One region of the Pantoea stewartii genome, then DNA from elsewhere that is predicted to be linked to it. Evidence: riboswitches for the same ligand, from Rfam matches in the RefSeq annotation. Region 1 holds a riboswitch; each other region holds the start of a gene.
The links. A riboswitch is a leader RNA that binds a small molecule or an ion and turns the genes downstream of it on or off. The one in region 1 is predicted to bind thiamine pyrophosphate.
Positions count from the first base shown of each region.

Region 2: it holds a riboswitch for thiamine pyrophosphate, as region 1 does, so the genes downstream of both, thiM (hydroxyethylthiazole kinase) here and thiC (phosphomethylpyrimidine synthase ThiC) in region 1, are expected to answer to the same signal.
Region 3: it holds a riboswitch for thiamine pyrophosphate, as region 1 does, so the genes downstream of both, thiB (thiamine ABC transporter substrate binding subunit) here and thiC (phosphomethylpyrimidine synthase ThiC) in region 1, are expected to answer to the same signal.
Region 4: it holds a riboswitch for thiamine pyrophosphate, as region 1 does, so the genes downstream of both, G5574_RS22305 (FAD-dependent oxidoreductase) here and thiC (phosphomethylpyrimidine synthase ThiC) in region 1, are expected to answer to the same signal.

Region 1 is NZ_CP049115.1:3,065,505-3,069,996, forward strand. Features, by position in the region: gene thiE (thiamine phosphate synthase) at 1-260, opposite strand, end outside; gene thiC (phosphomethylpyrimidine synthase ThiC) at 261-2,183, opposite strand; TPP riboswitch at 2,270-2,369, opposite strand; gene rsd (sigma D regulator) at 2,503-3,006, opposite strand; gene nudC (NAD(+) diphosphatase) at 3,203-3,973, shown strand; gene hemE (uroporphyrinogen decarboxylase) at 4,014-4,492, shown strand, end outside.
Region 2 is NZ_CP049115.1:1,226,104-1,230,595, forward strand. Features, by position in the region: gene G5574_RS05795 (GntR family transcriptional regulator) at 1-658, shown strand, start outside; gene thiD (bifunctional hydroxymethylpyrimidine kinase/phosphomethylpyrimidine kinase) at 687-1,487, opposite strand; gene thiM (hydroxyethylthiazole kinase) at 1,484-2,272, opposite strand; TPP riboswitch at 2,307-2,403, opposite strand; gene G5574_RS05810 (hypothetical protein) at 2,704-2,901, shown strand; gene G5574_RS05815 (AEC family transporter) at 2,993-3,952, shown strand; gene ahpF (alkyl hydroperoxide reductase subunit F) at 4,001-4,492, opposite strand, start outside.
Region 3 is NZ_CP049115.1:3,609,013-3,613,504, reverse strand. Features, by position in the region: gene G5574_RS17000 (MFS transporter) at 1-168, opposite strand, end outside; gene sgrR (HTH-type transcriptional regulator SgrR) at 422-2,083, shown strand; TPP riboswitch at 2,119-2,223, shown strand; gene thiB (thiamine ABC transporter substrate binding subunit) at 2,267-3,253, shown strand; gene thiP (thiamine/thiamine pyrophosphate ABC transporter permease ThiP) at 3,229-4,492, shown strand, end outside.
Region 4 is NZ_CP049116.1:187,394-191,885, forward strand. Features, by position in the region: gene G5574_RS22285 (ABC transporter ATP-binding protein) at 1-357, shown strand, start outside; gene G5574_RS22290 (helix-turn-helix domain-containing protein) at 370-918, opposite strand; gene G5574_RS22295 (AzlC family ABC transporter permease) at 1,021-1,686, shown strand; gene G5574_RS22300 (AzlD domain-containing protein) at 1,683-2,003, shown strand; TPP riboswitch at 2,081-2,200, shown strand; gene G5574_RS22305 (FAD-dependent oxidoreductase) at 2,339-3,283, shown strand; gene thiS (sulfur carrier protein ThiS) at 3,268-3,465, shown strand; gene G5574_RS22315 (thiazole synthase) at 3,468-4,226, shown strand; gene G5574_RS22320 (HesA/MoeB/ThiF family protein) at 4,236-4,492, shown strand, end outside.

The DNA of each region.
Region 1 (4,492 bases):
TCTTCCTGCCCCAGATGAACGCCATAAGCCTTATGCTTAATCGCCAGCTGCCAGTAGTCATTAATAAACAGGCGCGCCTGGTAACGCTGACCTGTTGCGATAGCCTGGATGATGGTGGGTTCAACGATCTCATCTGGCAGATCCTTAATCCGCAGCTGAATCGTGCGCACCCCGGCATCCAGTAAGCGTTCGATCCATTCAACGCTGTCGACCACCGGATACAGCCCTAATCGCGGCGCGGTAGCGGGAAAGGCGTTCATTTACTCCTCCTTAATCGCTGTGGCGGGATGGTAGAGTTCACCGCCCCGTTCACGGAAATGATCAGACATCTGCGCCATGCCAACCTCAATAGCCTGCGCTTCCGCTTCCTGTCTGGCAGCATAGTCACGCACTTCCTGCGTGATCTTCATTGAGCAAAACTTAGGGCCGCACATTGAACAGAAGTGGGCGACTTTACCCGATTCCTGTGGCAACGTTTCATCGTGATAGGCCCGGGCTGTATGAGGATCCAGCGCCAGATTGAACTGATCTTCCCAGCGAAATTCGAAGCGCGCTTTCGACATGGCGTTGTCGCGGATCTGCGCCCCCGGATGGCCTTTGGCCAGATCGGCAGCATGCGCGGCGATCTTGTAAGTGATTAACCCCTGTTTCACATCCTCTTTGTTTGGCAGGCCAAGATGCTCCTTCGGCGTGACGTAACACAACATCGCGCAGCCAAACCAGCCAATCATGGCGGCACCGATGCCAGAGGTAAAATGATCGTAGCCCGGCGCAATGTCGGTCGTCAGTGGGCCCAGAGTATAAAACGGCGCTTCATGGCAATGTTCCAGCTGCTCTGTCATGTTGCGACGGATCATCTGCATCGGGATATGGCCGGGGCCTTCGATCATCACCTGTACGTCATATTCCCAGGCTATTTTTGTCAGTTCACCCAGCGTGTGCAGCTCAGCGAACTGTGCTTCGTCGTTGGCGTCCTGAATCGATCCGGGGCGTAATCCGTCGCCCAGTGACAAAGCGATATCGTAGGCTGCGCAAATTTCACAGATGTCGCGGAAGTGTTCATAGAGAAAGCTCTCTTTGTGATGAGACAGGCACCACTTCGCCATAATGGAGCCACCACGGGACACAATACCGGTCAGGCGTTTTGCAGTCATGGGAACGTAGCGCAGCAGCACACCCGCATGGATAGTAAAATAATCCACGCCCTGTTCGGCCTGCTCCAGTAACGTATCGCGGAAAATGTCCCAGTTCAGGTTTTCAGCCACACCGTTGACCTTCTCCAGTGCCTGATAAATCGGAACAGTGCCGATGGGAACAGGACTGTTACGCAGAATCCATTCACGGGTTTCATGAATATAGCGTCCGGTCGACAGATCCATGACCGTGTCCGCGCCCCAGCGTGTGGACCAGACCAGCTTTTCTACTTCTTCTTCAATAGACGAGGTCACCGCTGAGTTACCAATGTTGGCATTCACCTTCACGAGAAAGTTGCGTCCAATGATCATCGGTTCGGATTCGGGATGGTTGATATTGGCCGGAATAATGGCGCGGCCAGCGGCCACTTCCTGGCGTACAAACTCGGGGGTAATGTTTTCGGGCAGATGGGCACCAAAGCTGTGGCCCGGATGCTGTTGCAGAAGTACCTCACCACGAATGCGCTCACGGCCCATGTTCTCCCTGATGGCGATGAACTCCATCTCTGGCGTGATGATTCCCCGACGCGCGTAATGTAACTGGGTCACACAGCGGCCGGCTTTAGCACGGCGCGGCGTTGGCAGATGTTCAAAGCGCAGGTGATCCAGTCCGTCATCAGCCAGTCGCTGCTGCGTATACGCCGAGCTAATCTGCGTCAGTTTTTCGCTGTCGTCGCGCTCTTCAATCCAGCGAGCACGCAGTTTATCCAGTCCGCGATGCACGTCGATTTTTGCTGCCGGATCGCCATAGGCACCGGCGGTGTCATAAACCGGCACAGGCTCATTTTCCTGGTAAACGGGCTCATCTTTACTGCCGCCGGTCAATGTAGGGCTAAGCTGGATTTCGCGCATGGGGACACGAATGTCGTCACGACTGCCGGTCAGCCAGATACGTTTTGAGTTGGGAAAGGCACTGCCACCCTGCAGGGAATCAATGAATTCCTGTGCCTGAGCACGTTGTTCGCGACGGGTCGTTTTCGTAGTAGACATAGCAATATTCCAGTAAGTGGGAAGGTTGCTTGTCCGGAGTTCGGAAGGAGTAACGGCACAGCGGGCACCCTGAGTGCGGCGTACCGTAAAAATTTACTCTTGTTCCCTTCGCAGGTTCTAACCTGATCAGGTTCCGCGGATCCCGAATTAACGGTCTCAGCCCAATGGGCACTCCGACAAGATTTGGTTTAACGGTTAATCAGGTCCCGCAAGGACGTGCAACCGTCAAACCCTGACTAACATAAAACAGATGTTTTAAAGCCCACTCAGCATAAGGGGGCTTTTTATGAATCACAAGTTATTTACATTTGCGGCCCTGTTAAGCAGGGCGGGCAATTTCACTATCGTTCGCCACGGGCGGAGTCAGGTGATTGTCCCATGCCATTTGGATAAGCTTGTCTTCAAGGGTAAAACGCGCCTCAAGAGCTTCGCCGACTTCTGACAAGGCGTGCTGAAACGTCACATAGTTGTCGTCGTCGATGGCCTGTTGCAGGTGGCTGTCATACAACTGCATCAACTGCTCGGTATTGGCTTCCAGCGACGGGTAAATCTGCGCGGCAGCCAGCAGCGGACTGGTGCCGTCCATCTCTGCAATCAAACGCTGGTAAAGGCTAAAGTGACCGGATGAAAGATAATCGACCAGCGTGTGGCAAAAGTTATCCAGTGCCTGCTCGTCCAGGCGAGTCAGCGCTTCTTTTTTTGGCTTGATGCCGACCAAATGGTAATAAGAAACCAACAGCTGGCGGCGAGCTGCCAGCCATGAATCTACCAGTTCATTACTGCCACCTACGCGTTGGGTCAGAACGTCTAACTGGTTAAGCATAGTTAACTCCGTATGCGTTATGCACCTTCATATTTCAGATTAGCGATGCGCCAATTGCGCTTGTTCTCCGCGAACCTGTCGGGATAAATAAGCGTGCTGTCGTCTTGCAACCAGAATTATTTGGGTATAGTTGTTCATCTACACACTTAACATCGGGACTTCAGCGTGCGGGTTGACGCTAAGGATGACGAAATAAATGCAATGCGAAATTTCAAGCGTAGACGCTGGATGGTGGATTGTCAGTAGTGAACAGAAAATTTGGTTACCGCAAGGCGATTTACCTCACGGAAACGCACAGCAGTTTGGCCTGACCGGGCACCAGGGGCGCGTGATTGGCGAATGGCAGGGAGAGAAGGTCTGGCTGATTTGTGAAACGCGTTCGTCAGATATGTTGTCGTTGCGCCAGTTACTCAACGAAGATCCGGGCCTGTTTCAGCTGGCCGGGCGCGGGGTGCAGTTAGCAGAGTTTTACCGATCCCATCGCTGGTGCGGCTATTGTGGTCATGAGATGCATGCCAGTAAACGCGAATTTGCCTGCCTGTGTAGCCATTGCCGTGAACGTTATTACCCACAAATTGCGCCCTGTATTATCGTTGCTATCCGCCGTGGAGATGAGATCCTGCTGGCCAACCATGCGCGTCATCGTAATAACATTTACACTGTGCTGGCCGGGTTCGTTGAAGTCGGTGAGACCATTGAACAGGCGGTTGCACGCGAAGTGATGGAAGAGAGCAACGTGCGCGTGAAGAATGTCCGTTATGTCACTTCCCAGCCCTGGCCTTTCCCGCAGTCCTTAATGATGGCCTTTATGGCGGAGTATGACGGCGGCGACTTACAGCACGACGGTAAAGAGCTGTTGGATGCCGGATGGTTCCGTTTTGATGCGCTGCCTTTACTGCCTCCACCTGGCACCGTTGCCCGTCGATTAATTGAAGATACCGTTGCCCTCTGCCGCGCTGAGGCGTGAGAGTGCTACACTACTCGCTTGATACCGAGAGAGTCCTGACATGAGTGAACTGAAGAACGACCGTTATTTGCGCGCCCTGTTACGCCAGCCTGTCGATGTTACCCCCGTATGGATGATGCGCCAGGCCGGACGATATTTGCCGGAATATAAAGCCACGCGTGCCCAGGCGGGCGACTTTATGTCGCTGTGTAAGAATGCCGAGCTGGCCTGCGAAGTCACCCTGCAACCATTGCGTCGCTACAAGCTCGATGCGGCCATCCTCTTCAGTGATATTCTCACCATTCCTGATGCGATGGGATTAGGGCTGTACTTCGAAACGGGGGAAGGTCCATGCTTTTCAAACCCCGTAACCTGCCGTGCCGATGTCGATCGCCTGCCTGTTCCCGATCCTGAACAGGAACTGGGTTACGTGATGAATGCCGTACGGACCATCCGTAAGAACCTTAATGGTGAGGTGCCCTTAATTGGTTTTTCAGGCAGTCCGTGGACGCTGGCAACCTATATGGTAGAAGGCGGCAG
Region 2 (4,492 bases), 1.8 Mb from region 1:
TGAACCGGTCAATCAGCAGATTTACCGTTATCTACGCAAAGATATCGTCACCTGCGTCATTCAGCCGGGCGCTTTGCTGTCGGAAAAAGAGGTTTCCGCCCGTTTTCATCTCTCTCGCCAGCCGGTACGTGAGGCGTTCATTAAGCTGGCAGAAGCCGGTCTGGTACAAATCCTTCCACAGCGCGGCACCTTTGTGCGTAAGATTTCAGCGAAGCAGGTCGAAGATGGACGCTTTATCCGGGAAGCGGTAGAACTGGCCGTGATACGCCGCGCAGCGCGGGAAACAAGCCAGCGCGGACTGATGGCGCTGGAGCATAATCTGCAGCTCCAGCGCATCACTGCCGCCCGGGGCGACAGCCAGATGTTTCTCAGCCTGGACGATGAATTCCATCGTCTGATTGCCGAGAGCATCGACTGTATGCTGGCATGGGAAACCATTGAAAACATCAAGGCGACGATGGACCGGGTGCGCTATCTCACCCTGAATCAGGTCGCGCCCGCTGAAACGCTGATCGAACAACATGAAGCCGTTTTTGCCGCCCTGAAAGCGCGCGATGCGGACCAGGCAGAAACCGCCCTGCGTCACCATCTGCAGGCAATGATGTTTTCGCTCGCGCCCGTGATCAGGCAAAACCGTGACTGGTTCGAGGCTGAGTAGCGCGCCGTACAATCGCTGAGCGAAGCCGTTACCACCACTGATGAAAATGATGCACAGGTCCAGTCCCGTGGCCCACCTCCAGCGAATCGGCTGTCAGCAGGGCCTGTTGTAGCCAGGTTTTGGCTTCATTAACCGTCTCCGCCCAGTCACTGTGCCGTGGACGCAGGGCCGCCAGCGCAGCAGACAGCGTACAACCGGTACCGTGCGTATGGCGCGTTTTCACCCGAGGCGTGCTGAACCGTTGCCGCCCCGCTGGCGTGATCAGCCAGTCAGGACTTTCGCCATGATCCAGATGTCCGCCCTTCATCAGCACGGCCTGACAACCCAGCGCCAGAAGGGCATCGCCCTGCGTCAGCATCTCGTTCTCATTGCTGGCCATACGGCATTCGAGCAGCGCGGCGGCTTCGGGCAGATTAGGTGTGATCAGTGACACCTGTGGCAACAGGCGCTCGCGGACACAGGCAATGGCATCAGGACTCAGTAAGGCATCGCCGCTCTTGGCCACCATCACCGTGTCCAGCACCACGAACGGGATTGCCCGGCGCTGCAAGCCAACCGCCACCCGCTCCACGATCGCCGCATCGGACAGCATGCCAATTTTTGCACTGTCGATGCGCACGTCATCAAGAACGGAATCCAGCTGTGCGCTGACAAAATCAGGATCAATACGGTACACCGACTGTACGCCACAGGTATTTTGCGCCACCAGGGCCGTAATCACGCTGGTGCCGTAAGCGCCCAGTGCGGAGAAGGTTTTCAGGTCGGCCTGAATCCCGGCACCGCCGCTGGGATCGGTACCGGCAATCGTTAAAGCATTGATGCGTTTCACAGGGCGGCCTCCAGTGTCCAGAGCGCGTCCAGAAACGCTGGTGCAAAGCTGCCCGGCCCGGTTGATGCCTGTGCGGCTTTCTCTCCGGCCAGTGCCATCACCCGACAGGCGCTGGCGATATTGACCAGTCTGTCACCCGGCAGGCTGGCAAAGGCGGCGACGACCGCAGACAGCGCACAGCCGGTGCCGACCACCCGCGTCATTAAGGGCGATCCGCCGACAATCGACAGGGTACGCATTCCGTCGGTGGCATAATCCACCTCGCCAGTGACCACCACACAGGTTTGATACTCACGCGCCAGTTGTTGGGCGGCCAGCAAGGCGCTTTCGGCGGCGTGCTGGCTGTCCACGCCACGTCCGCCGTCAGCCTGCTGGGCCAGCGCCAGAATCTCGGAAGCATTGCCGCGAATCACGGCAGGCGACTGCATCAGCACCTGCTGGCAAAACCGGGTACGCAACGTCAGTGCGCCCACCGCTACCGGGTCCAGCGTCCAGGGCGTGCCTGCCAGATTAGCCGCCTCGATTGCCGCGGCCATGGCCTGCTGGCGTTCGTGCGTTAATGTGCCGACATTGATTAACAGTGCATCCGCGATACCGCTGAACTGCGGCGCTTCCTCGCGATCGATGACCATGGCAGGTGACGCGTTCAGAGCAAGCAGAACATTAGCCGTGAGCATTTGCACCACATCATTGGTCATGCAGTGCACGAGCGGTGACTGACGGCGAAACTGTTGCAGGAGGGGCGCGCATTGCGCATCAGAAAGATGGTGCGGTTGATGTGTCATAAGAACTCCCAACCGGCGGACAAGAAGGCGAATGCGGTCAGGCATCAGACTTCCCTACGCTGGCATTATCCAGATCAGGTAATACGGGTTTTTCTCAGCCTTCACAAAGAAGGGCACCCCGAGTCGTGTTACGCAAAGAAGAATAAGTAAGCCCCTAAATTTAAGCAAGGTGCTTATTCTTTTTTCAACCTGGCGGGCAAGACTTTTACATGATCCCGATCAACTCCCCACCGCACGAAAAAAGGCTTAATGCTGCGGGCTTAAAATTTGCACGTCAGAGCAGTAAAGGTATTTACGCAAGTAAATTATATCCTTCACCATTATCAGAATGCCCAGCAATAACAAACACCTGCCTACAACATCGCAACAATAAATCTTCATATCACGTAGTTAAAAATTACCAGAACACTTCATACTTGACAGGAAGCATGATGCGATTTTTAGCGCTTATCCCTCATCGTCACCGATGGACTGACATCACCATTACCCGTCAGGGTGCCCTTTCTCCTTCTGGCCGACACTATTATTCCACTTATCTTTCTGCCCGTTGTCAGCGTTGCGATGCGGTTATCCATCGGGTGTATTATCGCGATATCAGTGATGACCAGGCGCGCCGCTGGCTGGGGTAAATTCGCGGGTCGGGTACACGTTTTGCCAGGTTACGCGGCCGACGCAATTTGGTAGTCTTGCCCTTACTGAGTCACTGGACTGCTTACGCTTATGCCCTTCCTGCTGGATACATTAGGACACCAGATTTACCTGTCAGCCCCGCTGTTTATTCTTATTTTCCTGGGTTATTGCCTGACGAAATGGGGCAAATGGCCGCTGAGCATCAGCGAAGGCATGAACCGGTTTGTCTTTAACGTTGCCCTGCCCTGCATGCTGTTTCGCATCATGAGTGACTTTTACAACAGTCCCGCAGTCGATGTGCGCCTGCTTCTGGCATTCTTTGGCAGTTGTCTGCTGGTGTTTATCGTGGGCCGAATCCTTGCCTCGCGTCTTTTTCATCTGGATGGCGTGGCCGGTTCGGTCTTTGCCCTAGGCGGTGTCTTTTCAAATAACGTTATGCTGGGTATTCCGGTCGCTACCGTCCTGCTGGGCCCCGGTGCCTTGCCATCGGTTGCGCTGGTGCTGGTATTTAACAGTCTGATCCTCTGGACATTACTCACCGTCTCGGTGGAATGGTCGAAACAGGGCAGTTTTTCCCTTCAGGGCTTTAAGCGCACCTTGATTAGCGTGCTCAGGAATCCGTTAATTATTGGCATCTTATCAGGCACCGCCTGGAGCCTGTTGCAGCGGCCTCTTCCCGCCATCGCCGCTGAACCGCTGCGCATGCTGGCGTCCATCGCCGCACCCTTATCGTTGGTCACTCTCGGCATGAGCCTGGCGCACTACCGGGTGCGGGAAGGCCTGAAAGAGAGTTACACGATTTGTGCGTTGAAACTGATTCTGCAGCCGCTGTGTGTCTGGGCAATCGCCTGGCTGACGGGTCTGCCTGCGCTGGAAAGTAAAGTGGTGGTGCTGCTGGGGTCGATGGCGGTCGGTGTGAATGTCTACCTGATGTCGCAGAAATTTAACGTGATTACCGGCCCCACGGCCGCCAGTATGTTGCTTTCCACCCTTTTTGCCGCGATAACCACGCCGTTGTGGATGATGTTAATGACGCTGGCCGGATACTAAAAAGCCCTGTAACACAGGTTACAGGGCTGGCTTTTGCACCGGAAAAACTTAGTGTGCAGGTTGGGTGCGAATCAGGTAATCAAAAGCGCTCAGCGAGGCTTTTGCCCCTTCACCGCTGGCAATGATGATTTGCTTGTAAGGCACCGTGGTGCAGTCGCCTGCTGCGAAAACGCCTTTCAGGCTGGTTTCGCATTTTGCATCGATGATGATTTCACCCATCTTGTTGCGCTCAACCGCCCCTTCCAGCCAGGTGGTGTTAGGGAGCAGGCCAATCTGAACAAAAATGCCTGACAGCGCCAGTTCATGGGTTGTCTGGTTGGTGCGATCCAGATATTGCAGGCCGGTAACTTTGCTGCCGTCGCCTTTCACTTCGGTGGTTTGTGCATTCAGGATCACATCTACGTTTTTCAGGCTGCGCAGTTTGTCCTGCAGCACTTTGTCTGCACGCATTTCGCTGGCGAATTCCAGCAATGTGACGTGTTCAACGATACCAGCCAGATCGATAGCCGCTTCCACGCCGGAGTTACCGCCACCGATGAC
Region 3 (4,492 bases), 540 kb from region 1:
GGTAAAAAACAGCCCAACCCACAGCGGCGGCACCTGCACTTCTCGCGATAAAAACAGGCTCAGCGTCGGTGCCTGAAGCGCGCCCGCTACGCCGAGGATAAAGGCGGTCACCATAAAAGCGAAAAACACTGGATTGAAACGGCGCGAGAATGCTAACAAAGATTTCATGCCTTATCCCTGACAGAACAACAATAGAAACGGGAAGCGTGTCCCCCGACCATAACCTGCAACGTAAAAAAAACCAGCAGAATAACTCTGCTGGCAAAATCGTAGCACACTACTCAGAAGGGACGGGCATCGCTGCCGTCCATGTCAGAGCGCCATCCATCGCTGAATGCCTCCCGCTCTTCCAATGCGAGAAAGTTTGCCTCTAAAATAGGGCAGGAAAAACAGAGCAGGTTTCAGAGGGAGTTCCTCTTTTATGTCGTCATCACGTCTGAAGCAGCAGTTCATTCGTCTGTGGCAGAGCTGTCAGGGGCAATCGCAGGAAACCACCCTGGGTGAACTGGCCGACGCCCTGCACTGTTCACGTCGCCATATGCGGAACCTGCTTAACAGGATGCAGGAAGCCGGCTGGCTCACCTGGCAGGCGGAGGCCGGACGGGGCAAGCGATCCGTGCTCACCTTCTGCTACACCGGACTAACCTTGCAGCAGCAGCGCGCTGAAGACCTGCTGGAACAGGATCGTATTGATCAACTGGTGCAGCTTGTCGGCGATAAAGATCAGGTCAGACAGATGATCAGCGCGCATCTGGGCCGCAGTTTCCGGCAGGGAAAACATATTCTGCGCGTCCTCTACTATCGCCCTCTGCTCAATCTGCTGCCTGGATCGCCCCTGCGTCGGTCAGAAACCCATATCGCTCGTCAGATTTTTAGCGGTCTGACACGCATAAATGAGGAAAAAGGGGAAATCGAAGCCGATATCGCTCATCACTGGCAGCAACATTCGGATCGACACTGGCGCTTTTATCTACGTCCGGCTATCCGTTTCCATCATGGCCGGGAACTCGACATGGACGATGTGATTGCCAGCCTTGAGCGCCTGCGCCAGCATCCGCTGTTTTGCCATCTTCAGCGACTTGACTCCCCTGCCCCCTGGACGCTGGATATCTATTTAGATCAGCCCGACAGCTGGCTACCCTGGCTGTTGGGCAGCGTCAGCGCCATGATTCTGCCGCGCGAGTGGCCCGATATGCGCGATTTTGCCCGTCAGCCCATAGGGACAGGGCCCTATCGGGTCATCCGCAATCAGCAAAGTCAGCTGAAGATCGAAGCCTTCGACGACTACTTTGGCTATCGCGCCTTGATCGATGACGTGTCGGTATGGGTGCTGCCCGAGATCAGTGACGAAGTGGTTTATGCCGGTGTTCGCCTGCAGGGCGAACAGGCCGATGAGAAACAGGAAGAGAGTCGGCTTGAAGAGGGCTGCTACTTTTTACTGTTTGACCAGCGCTCCGCGAAGGCAGGCGAACCGGGCATTCGACGCTGGCTTAGCTTCCTGCTTAACCCCATCGCCTTACTGAACAATGCGGATCTGGGCTACCAGCGTTACTGGTTTCCTGCTTACGGCCTGCTGCCCCGCTGGCACCACCGGCGTGATTTGACACCGGTAGAAAAACCCGCAGGCCTGACACACCTGACGCTGACCGTTTATAACCAGCACATTGAGCACGTCAGTATCACCGATGCCTTGCGTCCACTACTGGCGCAACACGACGTGACGCTGGACGTGCGTGAGGTCAGTTATGAATCCTGGCATCAGGGCACAGGTGAAAGCGATATCTGGCTCGGCAGCGTCAACTTTACCCTGCCCCTGGACTATTCTCTGTTTGCGCTGTTATACGAAGTCCCGTTGTTGCAGCACTGCCTGCCGGTGAACTGGCAGCAGGATGCTGCGCGCTGGCGTGAGAAAACGCTCCCCCTTGCTGAATGGGCGAAACAGCTGGTTGAAAGCAACTGGCTTCATCCGTTGTTTCATCACTGGCTGCTGCTGGAAGGCCAGCGCAGTATGCGCGGGGTACGGATGAATACGCTGGGGTGGTTTGACTTTAAATCCGCCTGGTTTGCACCGCCCACGCTGTGATCCTTTCCCGGCGGGCATTAAATGACTAGAATGTGACGTTCTCAACGGGGTGCCTCTTTCCATCATGTCAGAGCGCTGAGATATACCCGTCGAACCTGAATCGGTTAATGCCGACGTAGGGATTTGAGAGGCAACTTTGCTCAGATCCTTTGCGACTCAACCCTGCCGCTATAGGAGCGCAAAGTGTTAAAAAACGTCCTGCCCGTGCTGCTGTTACTCTCTGCCCCGGTCTTCGCGGCCAAACCTGTCCTGACGGTTTACACCTATGATTCGTTTTCCGCTGACTGGGGACCCGGTCCGGCCGTTAAAAAAGCCTTTGAAACCCAGTGCGGTTGCGAACTGAAATATGTGGCCCTGGAAGACGGGGTTTCGCTGCTGAATCGCGTCCGTCTGGAAGGCAAGAACAGCAAGGCCGATGTGGTCTTAGGGCTGGATAACAACCTCCTGCAGGCCGCGCAACAAACCGGGCTGTTTGCCAAAAGCGACGTTGATACCGGTAAATTGCAGGTTCCCGGCGGCTGGAAGGACACCACCTTTGTGCCCTTCGATTACGGCTACTTCGCGTTCGTCTATAACATAAACACGCTGAAAAACCCACCAAAGAGCCTCAAAGAACTGGTCGAAAGCCCCGAAAAATGGCGCGTGATTTATGAAGATCCCCGCACCAGCACGCCGGGCCTTGGCCTGCTGCTGTGGATGCAAAAAGTCTACGGAGACAAGGCGCCTGAAGCCTGGCAAAAGCTGGCAAAGAAAACCGTCACGGTGACCAAAGGGTGGAGTGAAGCCTACGGTCTGTTTCTGAAAGGCGAGAGTGATCTGGTGTTGAGCTATACCACGTCGCCGGCTTATCACATTATTGAAGAGAAGAAGGATAACTATGCCGCGGCACCGTTTGCCGAAGGCAACTATCTGCAGGTGGAAGTGGCAGCCCGCCTGGCTAACAGCAAACAACCAAAACTGGCAGAGCAGTTTATGCAGTTCATGGTCACGCCCGCTTTCCAGAATACGATTCCAACCGGCAACTGGATGTACCCGGTGATCAAAACCGACCTGCCTGCAGGCTTTGCTTCACTCAGCGTGCCGAAGACGGCATTACAGTTTTCGCCTGAAGCCGTCGCCAGCCACCGTTCACAATGGGTCAGCCAATGGCAACGCGCCGTGAGTCGCTGATCCCCTTCTGGCTGATTCCGGGTTCACTCGCCACGTTGCTGCTCTGCAGCGTGGCGTTGTCAGCTTTTGCTGCACTGTGGATGGCGGCCCCGGCGACCGACTGGCGCGCGGTTCTGCAGGATACCTATCTGCATCATGTGATTGGCTTTTCATTTACGCAGGCGCTGCTCTCCGCCCTGCTCTCTTTGCTGCCGGCCATTCCGCTGTCCCGGGCTCTCTATCGACGCCGTTTTCCTGGCCGTCAGGGATTATTACGCCTGTGCGCCATGACGCTGGTCTTGCCGGTGCTGGTCGCGGTATTTGGTCTGCTCACTGTCTATGGTCGGGTGGGCTGGCTGGCCCGGCTTTGCGCCTGGCTTGGCGTGGACTATCACTTCTCGCCTTACGGGCTTCAGGGCATTTTACTGGCCCATGTTTTTTTTAACCTGCCGCTGGCCACGCGCCTGATGCTGCAGGCGCTGGAAAGCATTCCGGCCGAACAGCGTCAGCTTGCTGCACAGCTGAATATCCGTGGCTGGCATCACTTTCGGCTCCTTGAATGGCCGTGGCTACGTCGCCAGTTACTGCCTACCGGTGCGTTGATTTTCATGCTCTGCTTCGCCAGTTTTGCCACGGTGCTTTCACTGGGTGGCGGGCCGCGGGCCACCACTATCGAACTGGCCATTTTTCAGGCTTTAAGTTACGACTACGATCCGGGACGCGCCGCACTCCTGGCGTTGATTCAGCTTGGCTGCTGCCTGGTATTGGTGCTTCTCAGTCAGCGCTTCAGTCACGCCATTCCCGCTGGCAACACGCAGCGCCAGGGCTGGCGCGATCCGCAGGATTCCGTGCTGGCGCGCATCAGCGACATTGCTCTCATCGGTTTAGCCTTGCTGTTACTGCTACCGCCCCTGATCGCAGTGATTATTAATGGCCTGGACGGCGGACTGCGCGGCGCCTTGCAACAACCGGCGTTGTGGCAGGCAACATTCACCTCACTGCGCATCGCCCTGGGCGCTGGCGTGCTGTGCGTGTTACTGACGACCATGCTGCTCTGGAGCAGCCGCGAACTGCGCCTGCGCCAGCGTAAACTTGCCGCACAATTTATGGACACCAGCGGCATGCTGATTCTGGCCATGCCGGGTATCGTGCTGGCAACCGGCTTTTTCCTGCTGCTGAATGCCACAACAGGGCTGCCCGATGCGGCGGATGGCGTAGTGATGTTCGCCAATGCACTGATCGCCATTCCCTATGCCCTGA
Region 4 (4,492 bases), on a different replicon from region 1:
ATCATCGACGATCTGCTGCAGCGCCACACAATCCCGGTGAGGCGACGTGATGAGCGGATGCGGCAATTGGGGCTCGGACAGGCGTTGTTACACCGTCCGGCTTCAGGATTGTCAGGCGGTGAACTTCAGCGGTTTTCGCTGCTTCGGGCGATGTTGCTGAATCCCGTGTTCCTGTTTGCCGATGAACCCACGTCGCGTCTCGATCCTGTGGTTCAGCAACAGACGCTGGCCTTACTGACTGATCTGGCCATGCAGCAACGCTGCGCCATTCTGCTGGTCAGTCATGATCTCACGCTACTTGAGAGGAGTGCACATCGGGTCATTTCCCTTGATGCGATTAGCCTGCCTGATGACTGAGGCAGAGCACCCTCAGATGTGCTCCATGACCAGCACGGCCAGCGTATCCGGCTCCAGCGCACGAAAAATATGTTCAGTGTCGCCGGGATAGCTGATGTAGTCGCCCGGTGCCAGTTCGACGGGCGAGTCTGTGGGCCCGACCAGCGCGCGTCCCTGAGTCAAGATGAGATGCTCAATGGTGTTCGGCGAATGCGGTTGCGAGCGGCGCTCGCTGCCGGGCTGGATGTTTAGCAGATAGATATCCCGTCGCGCGCCGGGCGGACAGGTTGCCAGCAGGACGGCTTTATAATCCGCCTGCTCGGCGGCAACGGCAGGGCCTTCACCGCGACGAATAACCTGCAGGCGGTTCGCTTCCGGCTCCATCAGGCGGGCAAACGGAATATTCAGGGCAACGCAAAGTGACCACAACGTCTCAATGCCAGGATTACCGTTCCCCGCCTCAAGTTGAGAGAGGGTCGATTTTGCTATGCCGGCCCGACGCGCGACTTCTGCAAGTGTCAGTCCTGCCCGCTGGCGCTCTCTGACTAAACTGCTGGCGATAATATCAATGGGTGTACTCATCCTGCATCCTGTTAGTTATAGCGAACATATCGTTCATCTTGTAATGCTGCTGCGGTCCGTTCATTATAATGGGTATATCGTTCGTTATGGGATCTAATCGTGATGCTGGATAAAAAAGAGACGCTGGACAAGGGCGTGATAAAAGCCATTTTCCTTGTCTGTCTTGCCGATGGCATTGTTGGCCTGTCATATGGTTCGCTCGCTCTTGCAGAGGGTTTTCCGTTTTGGGTGCCGCTGGCGTTATCGACGCTGGTGCTGGCGGGGGCGTCGGAGTTCCTGTTTATCGGTATCGTGGCGGGCGGTGGCAGTCCTCTCACGGCGGCAGCGGCGGGGCTGTTGGTCAATGCGCGTCATCTTCCTTTTGGTATCACTGTCAAGGATTTGGTCGGTCAGGGCAGACGGGGTCTGCTAGGATGCCACATCATGAATGATGAAAGTGTCGTGTTTGGCATTTCCCAGCCTACGCTGGCGCAACGTCGCCAGGCATTCTGGATATGCGGCATCAGTATTGGCGTAATCTGGCCTGTGACCGTAATGGCTGGCGCGGCGATAGGGCAGTTTATTCCGAATGTGTCTGCTATCGGCCTGGATGCGGTCTTTCCCGCGATCCTGATTGCGCTAATCTTTCCTGCCTTACGCAAAGCGCGCACCCGCATTCCTGCTATGACTGGTGCGTTTTTGTCGCTGGTGGTCACGCCTTTCGTACCTGCCGGTATGCCCGTATTGTTTTCCTTGCTTGGCCTCTTTACATGGAGATCGCGCAAATGAATCACGCCATGATTATTGCAGGTATTGCGTTGCTGGCTGCTGGCACCTACGCCATCCGTTTCGCGGGTGTTAAACTCGGCAATCGTCTGCCCGTCAGTGAACGAACCCAAAATATGTTATCCGATGCTGCCACTGTACTGCTGCTTGCGGTTGCGGCAACCACCACGCTGTTTGAAGGCCAGCATTTTGCAGGGATGGCCAGAGTGCTGGGCGTCGGGTTTGCCCTGTTCCTTGCCTGGCGTAGAGCTCCGCTGATTTTCATTATTCTGGGCGCGGCCTGCATGACGGCGTTGTTGCGCTATATGGGTGTACCCTGAATGCGCTATTTATCTTGCCGGACCCGGCGATAAATTGCGTGTCAGCCTTGACGAACAGCGTCGCTTAAAATACAACTAGAACCCGTCAGGGGAGTCTCGCCAGAGAGACTGAGAGGCTAATAGCGCCATGCGCGGCTTAGCGACCCTTAGAACCTGACCCAGTTGATACTGGCGTAGGAAGACGGGCATCTGCGCATCGCGTAGATGCTTGCCGCAGAGCCTGTTTCTGTCAGGCTTGTGCTTTTTCCCTTCTTGTATCGCGGGTCTCTGAGAGCTAACAGAGAGGCCAATGTGACTATCCTTATTCCGTTTTTACCCCATCAGGATGGCGGACAATGAGCCGCTGGTCAGTGCTGGGCAGCGGTGTATCCGGACTCTGTATCGCGACGTTACTGGCCGAACACGGCGAAAAGGTTGAAGTCATTACGCAACCGAATTGTCAGGCGGCGTCCTACTGGGCTGGCGGCATGCTGGCACCCTGGTGTGAGGCAGAAAGTGCGCCTCAGCAGGTCGTTGAATGGGGACAGCACGCTGCAGCGTGGTGGGCAGCCCGCGTAAGTGGCGTTGAACAGCAGGGCACACTCGTACTCACGCCACCGCGTGACAGCGCCGAACTTACCCGGTTTGCCAGCATGACCCTAGCGCATCAGTGGGTTGCGCCAGGTGACATCGAACCCGCGCTGGAAAACCGCTTCGCCCGGGGATTATTTTTCCCGGCTGAAGCGCATCTCGATCCGCGTCAGGCAATGCAACAGTTACGTGCACGTCTGGTCAGCGCGGGCGTCAGTATTCACGCTGGCAATCCCAGCGGACGCATTATTGATTGCCGCGGTATTCATGCGCGTGAGGCACAGCCAGCCTTGCGTGCGGTGCGGGGCGAAATGCTAATCCTGCAAACGGATGAGATCACGTTTTCCCGACCTTTACGCCTGCTGCATCCCCGTTTTCCTTGCTATCTGGTTCCCCGGGCGCAGGGGCACTTTATGCTCGGGGCCACCATGGTTGAGAGTCAGGATACCAGCCCCATCAGCGCGCGCGCCATGATGGAGCTGCTGAGCGCTGCTTACAGCATTCATCCTGCGCTTGCCGAAGCGCGCATTATCGAAAGCGGGACGGGGTTACGTCCTGCTTATCACGACAACCTGCCCGACGTGCGTTATGAAAACGGTGTCTTTTCCATTAACGGCATGTATCGCCATGGCTTTTTGCTGGCACCGGTTATGGCCGAAAAGCTCATGCATCAACTTGCAACAGAGAGACTACTATGCGAATCGAACTAAATGGTCGTGCTATCGAGACGAAAGCCGGGACGCTTGCGGAGTTGTTAGAAGAGCAGGGCATTGACGCTGGCTGTGTGGCCAGTGCCCTCGATGGAACCTTTGTTCCCAGAGAGCGCTATGCCTCACAGTTGCTTGAGGCCAACTGCCGTCTGGAAGTGCTGTCGCCAATGCAGGGAGGTTGATCATGTTTTACGACTACAAGGGCGACTCCCGTTTTTTACTGGGTACGGCCGGTTATCCCTCACCGGATATTCTTCAGCAGGCTGTTGTGGCCTCCGGTGCGGATATCATCACGGTCAGTCTGCGTCGGGAAGGAAGTCAGGGTGGGGCCTTTCGCGATTTACTGAAAACGCTGAATAAGCGCGTGTTACCCAATACGGCGGGTTGCCATACCGTCAGGGAAGCCGTCACGACGGCGCATATGGCGCGCGAACTGTTTGCCACGCCGTGGATCAAACTGGAAGTGATCGGGCACGCGGATACCCTGCAACCGGATCCTTTCGCCCTGGTGGAGGCCGCCCGTATTTTATGTGCCGAAGGTTTTTATGTTTTTCCTTACACCACAGAAGATCTGATTGTGGGCGAAAAACTGCTGGAAGCGGGCTGTCAGGTGCTGATGCCCTGGGGCGCGCCCATTGGCTCGGGGCAGGGGCTACGCAATATTGACGGTTTACGCACCATGCGTGCCTGGTTTAAAGACGTTCCGCTGATCATTGACGCGGGGATCGGTGCTCCCAGCCAGGCGGCGCAGGCGATGGAGCTGGGCTTTGATGCCGTGTTGCTGAATACCGCCGTCGCGAAATCCCACGATCCGGTACGCATGGCGGGAGCGTTTGCCAGTGCCATTCAGTCAGGACATCAGGCGCGGTTGGCCGGCATGATGGAACGTCGGGATATGGCGGTCGCCTCCACGCCCGTTTTTGGTCTGGCGCAGTTCAGTTAAGGAGCGAAAATGTCGCGATATCAACGACAGACTATGTTGCCCGAAGTCGGGGATGAGGGGCAGCAGGCGCTGGCTGCAGCCCGCGTTCTGGTCGTGGGCGCGGGTGGACTCGCGTCAACCCTGTTGCCCCTGCTCGCAGGTGCCGGCGTGGGCTATATCCGGCTGTATGATCATGATGTCGTGACGCTGCATAATTTGCATCGCCAGACGTTGTTTACCGTTGCCGACATTGGCGAGCCCAAGGTTTTCTGCGCGCAGCGTGCGCT